Regions from separate parts of the Streptomyces sp. NPDC046915 genome, predicted to be linked through region 2. Evidence: predicted binding sites of a transcription regulator. Region 2 holds the regulator's gene; the other holds the start of a gene.
The links. The regulator HrcA, encoded in region 2, represses chaperone genes, less so after heat shock. The targets are predictions, from matches to a motif close to TTNGCACTCNGNNNNNCNGAGTGCNAA.

Region 1 (4,550 bases), on a different contig from region 2:
CTCGACGGCGGCCTTGCGGACCACGGAGACGCCGGTGGCCTCGTCGCCGGTCTTGTCGAGGTTGCCCTCGAGGACCTTGACGGCGTGGACGAGCGCGGAGCCACCACCGGAGACGATGCCCTCCTCGACCGCGGCGCGGGTCGCGGAGATGGCGTCCTCCAGACGGTGCTTCTTCTCCTTCAGCTCCACCTCGGTGGCGGCGCCGACCTTGATCACGCACACGCCGCCGGCCAGCTTCGCGAGGCGCTCCTGGAGCTTCTCGCGGTCCCAGTCGGAGTCGGTGTTCTCGATCTCGGCCTTGATCTGGTTGACGCGGCCCACGACGTCCTCGGAGTTGCCGGCGCCGTCGACGAGGGTCGTGTCGTCCTTGGTGACCGTCACGCGGCGGGCGGAGCCCAGCACGTCCAGACCGGCCTGGTCGAGCTTGAGGCCGACCTCCTCGGAGATGACCGTGGCGCCGGTGAGGACCGCCATGTCCTGGAGCATCGCCTTGCGGCGGTCACCGAAGCCGGGGGCCTTGACCGCGACCGCGTTGAAGGTGCCGCGGATCTTGTTCACGACGAGGGTGGAGAGGGCCTCGCCCTCGACGTCCTCGGCGATGATCAGCAGCGGCTTGGAGGCACCCGCCTGGATGACCTTCTCAAGCAGCGGCAGCAGGTCCTGGATCGAGGAGATCTTGCCCTGGTTGATGAGGATGTACGGGTCCTCGAGGACGGCCTCCATGCGCTCCTGGTCCGTCACGAAGTACGGCGACAGGTAACCCTTGTCGAAGGCCATGCCCTCGGTGAAGTCCAGCTCCAGACCGAAGGTGTTGGACTCCTCGACGGTGATGACACCGTCCTTGCCGACCTTGTCCATCGCCTCGGCGATGAGCTCGCCGACCTGCTGGTCCTGGGCGGACAGCGCGGCGACGGCGGCGATGTCGGACTTCTCGTCGATCGGCCGGGCCGAGGCGAGCAGGTCCTCGGACACCGCGGCGACGGCGGCGTCGATGCCCTTCTTCAGGGCGGCCGGGGAAGCACCGGCGGCGACGTTCTTCAGGCCCTCGCGGACGAGCGCCTGGGCCAGCACGGTGGCGGTGGTCGTACCGTCACCCGCGATGTCGTTGGTCTTGGTCGCCACCTCCTTCACCAGCTGGGCGCCGAGGTTCTCGTACGGGTCCTCGATCTCCACCTCACGGGCGATGGTGACGCCGTCGTTGGTGATGGTCGGGGCGCCGAACTTCTTGTCGATGACGACGTTGCGGCCCTTGGGGCCGATCGTCACCTTGACCGTGTCGGCGAGCTTGTTGACGCCGCGCTCGAGGGCGCGACGGGCGTCCTCGTCGAACTTCAGGATCTTCGCCATGGGAGCGTAGCCCTCTCGGGAAATCTAGGGTGCAAACAATGCTGTCGGTCAAACGAACTGCGCCCCCGGCGCCCGGCTTGTTAACGGTCGCGGGGGCCGAGGGCGCAGCTCGAAGCAGGAATGCTCGAGGTGATTACTTCTCGATGATCGCGAGCACGTCGCGAGCCGAGAGAACGAGGTACTCCTCGTTGTTGTACTTCACCTCGGTGCCGCCGTACTTGCTGTAGAGCACGACGTCGCCGACGGAGACGTCGAGCGGAAGACGGTTACCGTCCTCGAAGCGGCCCGGGCCCACGGCCAGGACGACGCCCTCCTGGGGCTTCTCCTTGGCGGTGTCCGGAATGACCAGGCCCGAAGCCGTGGTCTGCTCGGCGTCCAGCGGCTGGACCACGATGCGGTCCTCGAGCGGCTTGATGGCAACCTTGGAGCTGGCGGTCGTCACGATCCGACCTCCCCCTTCGGAGATCTCACGGGGTTAACTGTCTGAGGTGGCGACCAGGTCGATCCGTCGTCGCGGGTGCCGGACCTGCCCGTCGCTGTGTTGGCACTCTCCTCTGTCGAGTGCCAGAGCCGAGACTATGACCGCGATTAGCACTCGGTCAAGCGGAGTGCCAATTGCCGTGCGGCGCGTCTGCTGTGGGGGTGGGCTCAGTGGGCCTCTGCTGGGGGCCACGCCCCCAGACCCCCCATCGGCCTGAACGGCCTCGCCCTCAAACGCCGGACGGGCTGAGTTGTGCCGCGGCCGAGGTTTGGGAGTCCCCTCAGATGTAGTCCTCCAAGCGGCCCACCGTCAGGCCCCGGGACTGCACCTTGCGCAGGAGGCGTTGGGCGGTGGGGGCCTCGGGGGCCATCTGGATGATGTCGCCGGGGCGGAGGTGGTGGGGGCCCCTGGTGTAGGTGAGGGTGCCGGTGGTCATGGAGGCGCGCCAGAGGACCACGGCCGAGACTCCGCAGTCGGCGGCGGCGTGCAGGGTGGTGGTGTCGTACGTGCCGTGGGGCGGGCGGAAGAGGTGGGGGCGGAGTTTCTGCCGGCGGTCGCAGATCTCGGCGCTGTCGGTGCGGAACGCGGTGACCGGGAGGCGCAGTTCGCGGACCATGTCGGCGAAGCGCGGGTCCTTCTCTTCTCCGTCGTCGTGAGTGTCGTTGGTGTCGTAGGTGAGGAAGACGACCTTGTCGGGGGTGGGGACGTGGTCGACGACCGGGGGGAGGTACGGGCCCCTCCGGCGGGGCGTGCGGAGGCGGAGGGGGACGCGGGCCGGGGGGTTCGGGGCGGGGGGCAGCGGGGTTCGCAGGCCCCAGTGGCGGTACGCGAGGTCGCGGGCGGGCGCGGGGTGGCGTACCCGCTGGGCCGCTTTCTCGCCCAGCCGCTCGATGGGGTCGACGGACTGGGCGCAGCCGGCGAGGAGGAGTGCGGCCCCGGTGAGCGCGGCGGCGGCCTGGGCCCGGTGTCGCCGCCACCGCCGCCTCACAGGTAGTCCTCCAGGCGGGCCACCGCGTATCCCTCGCGGGTGACCTTGTTCAGGAACCGGCGCATGTCGTCGATCATCGTGCCGTTCCAGTCGTCCCGTCCCCGGAAGTGGGTCAGGACGATGTCCCCGGGATGCAGGCTCCGGTCGTCCTCCCGGTACTCCCAGTGGTCGACGAAGACCTCCTCGTCCCAGATGGGCGCGTACTTGATACCGCAGGACTTGGCGGCGACGAGGGTGTCGTGGTTGTAGTTGCCGTAGGGCGGGCGGAAGACGGTCGGGCTCTTGCCGAACTGCTTGCGCATGATCCGCTGCATGCCGCAGATCTCGTCCCGCTGCTCGTCGTAGGACAGGCCGGGCAGGTAGGGGTGGGTGAGGGTGTGGTTGTTGAGGGTGATGCCCTTGGCCTGCATCCTGCGGAAGTAGCCGTAGTCGTCCTCGACCAGGTAGTTGCTGAGGAACGCGGTGTAGGGGATCTTCAGGTCGCTCATCATGCGCAGGAAGGCCGGGTCCTTCTCGGCGCCGTCGTCGATGGTGAGGAAGACGACCTTCTGCTTGGTGGGGATCGTGGTGAAGACGGGGGGCAGGTGCAGTTCCTCCTGGTCGTGGACCTCGAATCCGGCGCGGGCGGTGATCCTCGGTTTGCGGGCGGGGGGCGGCGGGGGTGTCAGGGGGACCCCGTCCAGGCCCCAGCGTTTCGCGGCGGCGACCAGGGCGGTGTGGGAGGCGCGCAGCCGCGAGGCGTAGGAGTCCAGGGCCTCGGCGGGCCCCTGGTGGCGCTGCTGGCCCGGGGCGGGCCGGACGTCCGGGGCCGCGTCCGGTGCCGTACAGCCGGAGACGACGACGCCGGAGACGACGGCGGCCACGGTGAGCGCGACCAGGCCGGTCCGGGAGGCCGCCCGCCTCCGCCATGCACCATTTTTGTCATTTTGTACTACTACTCGCATGGTGCTGGATCTTCGCAGTACCCCCGACCCGAACCCGCCCGACACCGCCGCCGCGGGCGCACCATCCACCGACTGGCCCACAATGACCCGGTGAACGACCTGCTCCCCTTCCACTCCCTGCTCACCCCCGAGGGCCGCGCCCTCCTCGACGAGGTGCGCGGCACGGCACCGGCCGAGGAACTCGCCGTCGCCACCCGCCTGCGCCGCGACCACCCCGCCGACCTGGTCTCGGCCGCCCTCGGCCAGGCCCGGCTGCGGCAGCGGGCGGCGGCGAAGTTCGGGGCCGAGGACGCGGAGCGGATGTACTTCACGCCGAACGGGGTCGAGCAGTCGACCCGCACGAGCGTGGCGGGCTACCGGGCCGGCCGGCTGAAAGAGCTGGGGGTGACGTCCGTCGCCGACCTGTGCTGCGGCATCGGCGGCGACGCGATCGCCCTCGCCCGCGCCGGGATCCGCGTCCTCGCCGTGGACCGCGATCCGCTGACGGCGGCCGTGGCCCGCGCGAACGCCCAGGCGCTGGGGCTGGCGGACCTCATCGAGGTGCGGGAGGCGGATGTCACGGAGGTCGACACCGCCGGGTACGACGCGGTCTTCGTCGACCCCGCCCGGCGCGGCGGACGGGGCCGCATCTTCGACCCGGAGGCCTACTCGCCGCCCCTGTCCTGGGCCGTCGGCGTGGCGTCCGCCGCCCGGGTGGCCGCCCTGAAGATCGCCCCCGGCATCCCGCACGAGGCGGTCCCCGCGCGGGCCGAGGCCGAGTGGATCTCCGACGGCGGGGACGTGAAGGAGG
Region 2 (4,550 bases):
TGCCGGCCCTCGACGTAGATGCGCCCGGCGCGGGCCACGCGCGCGCGTGCGCCGGGGACGGCGACCGAACCGGAGGCGGCGCGGGTGGGGCGTACCGGAGCCGAGGACGACGGCCGCACCAGCGTGACGACCCTGCCCTCGAGCAGGAACCCGCGAGGCTCCAGCGGAAACACCCGGTGCTTGCCGAAGCGGTCCTCCAGGGTGACCGTGCCCGCCTCGCAGCGGATCACCGCGCCGCAGAAGCCGGTGCCGGGCTCCTCCACCACCAGACCGGCCTCCGCCGGGACCTCCGGGACGGGCTTCGGCTTCTTCCAGGGAGGGGTCAGGTCGGCGGAGTACTGGCGCATTCGGCTGACGATAGGAGAAGCGGTACCGCCATCAGGGCGACACGCCGAAACGCGCCGCCAACTCGTCGCGCTGCCGCCGCACGAACGCCGCGTCCACCACCGCTCCGTGACCGGGCACGTACAGCGCGTCCTCGCCGCCGAGGTCCAGCAGCCGGTCGAGGGCGGCGGGCCACTGGGACGGTACGGCGTCGGGGCCGGCCTGGGGTTCGCCGGACTCCTCGACCAGGTCGCCGCAGAACACCACCTCGGGCTCGCCGGGAACCGAGCCGGGGACGAGGACCACGAGGTCGTGGGCGCTGTGCCCCGGGCCCACGTTGGCCAGCAGCGCCTGGCGGCCGTCGCCGAGGTCGAGGGTCCACTCGCCCGAGACCAGATGGCGGGGCACGGGAAGAGCGTCCACCGCCTCGTCCGCCTCCGCCACCGGCAGGCCCTGCCGCACGGCGTCCAGGCGGAGCTCCGCGCGCTCGTGCGTGAACAGCGCGTCCATGCCCACCGCCGCGAACATCTCCGCGCCCGCGAAGGCCGCCGCACCGAGGACATGGTCGAAATGGGGGTGGGTGAGCGCGAGATGGGTCACACGGCACCCGGCCAGCTCCTGCGCCTGAGTGCGCAGGAGCGCGCCTTCGGCGAGACTCGACCCGGCGTCCACCACGAGCGCCGTACCCTCGCCGACGACCAGTCCCGTCGTGCAGTCCCAGTGCGGCAGCCGGACCCGTCCCACCCCGGCGGCCACCCGCTCCCACCCCAGCTCTTCCCAAGTCACCGTCATACCGCGACGCTATCGGGTACGACCGCGCCCCGGCACGGCGGCACGATCCGGCCTTGCCCGGGGTGTACCCCACGGCCGTACACTGGGCCGGGGAACGCTGGCACTCGCACGCACAGAGTGCCAGGCGAAGGGCCCGAGGGCCGCAGGGGACGACTTTCTGGAGGTGTGCGCGGATGCTGAGTGAACGCAGGCTTCAGGTGCTGCGCGCCATCGTCCAGGACTACGTCGGCACCGAGGAGCCCGTCGGCTCGAAAGCGCTCACCGAGCGGCACAGCCTCGGCGTCTCCCCGGCCACCGTCCGCAACGACATGGCGGCCCTGGAGGACGAGGGGTACATCGCCCAGCCGCACACCAGCGCCGGGCGCATCCCCACCGACAAGGGCTACCGGCTCTTCGTCGACAAGCTCGCGGGCGTCAAGCCGATGACCGCCCCCGAGCGGCGGGCGATCCAGAACTTCCTCGACGGCGCCGTCGACCTCGACGACGTCGTGGCCCGCACGGTGCGGCTGCTCGCGCAGCTGACCCGGCAGGTCGCGGTCGTGCAGTACCCCTCGCTGACCCGCTCGACCGTGCGGCACGTGGAGCTGCTCTCGCTCGCCCCCGCGCGCGTGATGCTCGTGCTGATCACGGACACCGGCCGGGTCGAGCAGCGGATGATCGACTGCCCGGTCCCGTTCGGCGAGATGTCCCTGGCGGACCTGCGCGCGCGGCTCAACAGCCGGGTCGCGGGCCGCCGGTTCACGGACGTGCCGAGGCTGGTCGAGGACCTCCCGGAGGGCTTCGACATAGAAGATCGCGGTACGGTCTCGACCGTGCTCTCCACTCTTCTGGAGACACTCGTCGAGGAGAACGAGGAGCGGCTGATGATCGGCGGTACCGCCAATCTCACCCGTTTCGGACATGACTTTCCCCTCACCATCAGGCCGGTGCTCGAAGCACTGGAGGAGCAGGTCGTCCTGCTCAAGTTGCTGGGCGAGGCGAAGGATTCGGGCATGACCGTGCGCATCGGCCACGAGAACGCCCATGAGGGACTCAACTCCACGTCGGTGGTGTCGGTCGGCTACGGTTCGGGCGGCGAGGCTGTTGCCAAGCTCGGCGTGGTCGGACCGACCCGCATGGACTACCCGGGAACGATGGGAGCGGTACGCGCAGTGGCACGGTACGTCGGACAGATCCTGGCGGAGTCGTAAGTGGCCACGGACTACTACGCCGTTCTCGGCGTGCGCCGCGACGCGTCGCAGGAAGAGATCAAGAAGGCCTTCCGCCGGCTCGCTCGCGAGCTGCATCCGGACGTCAATCCTGATCCGAAGACGCAGGAGCGGTTCAAGGAGATCAACGCCGCTTACGAAGTGCTGTCGGACCCGCAGAAGAAGCAGGTCTACGACCTCGGCGGCGATCCGCTCTCGCAGGCCGGCGGCGCCGGCGCGGGCGGTTTCGGGGCCGGTGGCTTCGGCAACTTCTCCGACATCATGGACGCCTTCTTCGGTACGGCGTCCCAGCGCGGCCCGCGCTCGCGGACCAGGCGCGGCCAGGACGCGATGATCCGCATCGAGGTCGAGCTGGACGAGGCGGCCTTCGGGACGACCAAGGACATCCAGGTCGACACGGCGATCGTCTGCAACACCTGCAACGGCGAGGGCGCCGCGCCGGGCACGACCGCCCAGACGTGCGACATGTGCCGCGGCCGCGGTGAGGTGTCCCAGGTCACCCGGTCCTTCCTGGGCCAGGTCATGACCTCGCGCCCCTGCCCGCAGTGCCAGGGCTTCGGCACGGTGGTGCCGACGCCGTGCCCGGAGTGCGCCGGCGACGGCCGCGTACGCTCCCGGCGGACCCTGACCGTGAAGATCCCGGCCGGTGTCGACAACGGCACCCGCATCCAGCTCGCCGGTGAGGGCGAGGTCGGGCCGGGCGGTGGTCCCGCCGGTGACCTGTACGTCGAGATCCACGAGCTGCCGCACTCCACCTTCCAGCGGCGCGGCGACGACCTGCACTGCACGGTCACCATCCCGATGACCGCGGCGTGCCTCGGCACCAAGGTGCCGCTGGAGACGCTGGACGGCATGGAGGAGGTCGACATCCGTCCGGGCACCCAGTCCGGTCAGTCGATCCCGCTGCACGGCCGGGGCGTCACGCATCTGCGCGGCGGCGGCCGGGGCGACCTCATCGTCCACGTCGAGGTCCAGACCCCGACCAAGCTCGACCCCGAACAGGAACGCCTGCTGCGCGAGCTGGCCAAGCTGCGCGGCGAGGAACGCCCGCAGGGGCAGTTCCAGCCTGGGCAGCAGGGGTTGTTCTCGCGGTTGAAGGACGCGTTCAACGGGCGCTGAGGTCCCGTTTTACGGTCCCTGACCGCTGATAATGCCGCTGGCATATGTCAGGGGAAGGCCGGATTCGGACTTGTTCGGAGGACGTGACAACATGCCGTCATGTCCTCCGCACTGACCGATCTCTTCACTTATCCGATCGTGCAGGCCCCCATGGCGGGCGGTGTCTCCGTGCCGCAGCTCGCCGCCGCCGTCTCCGAGGCGGGCGGGCTCGGGTTCCTCGCCGCCGGGTACAAGACCGCCGACGGCATGTACCAGGAGATCAAGCAGCTGCGGAGCCTGACCGGCCGCCCCTTCGGCGTGAACCTCTTCATGCCGCAGCCGGAGTACGCCGAGTCCGGTGCGGTCGAGGTCTACGCCCACCAGCTGGCCGGCGAGGCCGCCTGGTACGAGACCGAGCTCGGCGACCCGGACAGCGGCCGGGACGACGGCTACGACGCCAAGCTCGCCGTGCTGCTGGACAACCCGGTGCCGGCGGTCTCGTTCCACTTCGGCGTGCCGAGCCGGGACGCGCTCGACTCGCTGCGCCGGGCCGGCACCGTCACCCTGGTCACCGCGACCACCGCCGAGGAGGCCCTCGCGGTGGAGCGGGCCGGGGCCGACGCGGTCATCGCGCAGGGCGTGGAGGCCGGCGGCCACCAGGGCGCCCACCGGGACATCCAGGAGAACGACCGCTCCGGCATGGGCCTCCTCTCACTGATCGCCCAGGTCCGCGAGACCGTGAGCATCCCGATCGTCGCCGCCGGCGGCATCATGCGCGGCAGCCAGATCGCCGCGGCCAGGGCGGCCGGCGCGAGCGCGGCCCAGCTGGGCACCGCGTTCCTCGCCACCCCCGAGTCCGGCGCGAACGCCCTGCACAAGCAGGCGCTGACCAACCCGCTGTTCGCCCGCACCGAGCTGACCCGCGCCTTCTCCGGCCGCCCGGCCCGCGGCCTGGTCAACCGGTTCCTGCGCGAGCACGGCCCGTACGCCCCCGCCGCCTACCCGGAGGTCCACCACCTGACCTTGCCGCTGCGCAGGGCCGCCGCCAAGGCCGGAGACGCGCAGGGCATGGCGCTGTGGGCGGGCCAGGGGCACCGGATGGCGCGCGACCTGCCGGCCGGGCAACTG

Region 1: a site for HrcA is predicted at 1,936-1,962, ahead of groES (co-chaperone GroES). Genes of this name have one in related genera too.

What each region holds. Positions count from the first base shown of each region.
Region 1 covers NZ_JBEYXB010000011.1:203,949-208,498, forward strand. Annotated here, with positions in the region: gene groL (chaperonin GroEL) at 1-1,347, opposite strand, end outside; gene groES (co-chaperone GroES) at 1,481-1,789, opposite strand; gene ABZ915_RS27990 (hypothetical protein) at 2,109-2,816, opposite strand; gene ABZ915_RS27995 (polysaccharide deacetylase family protein) at 2,813-3,760, opposite strand; gene ABZ915_RS28000 (class I SAM-dependent methyltransferase) at 3,851-4,550, shown strand, end outside.
Region 2 covers NZ_JBEYXB010000002.1:575,058-579,607, forward strand. Annotated here, with positions in the region: gene ABZ915_RS07290 (DUF3097 domain-containing protein) at 1-347, opposite strand, end outside; gene ABZ915_RS07295 (MBL fold metallo-hydrolase) at 379-1,116, opposite strand; gene hrcA (heat-inducible transcriptional repressor HrcA) at 1,290-2,306, shown strand; gene dnaJ (molecular chaperone DnaJ) at 2,307-3,443, shown strand; gene ABZ915_RS07310 (nitronate monooxygenase) at 3,543-4,550, shown strand, end outside.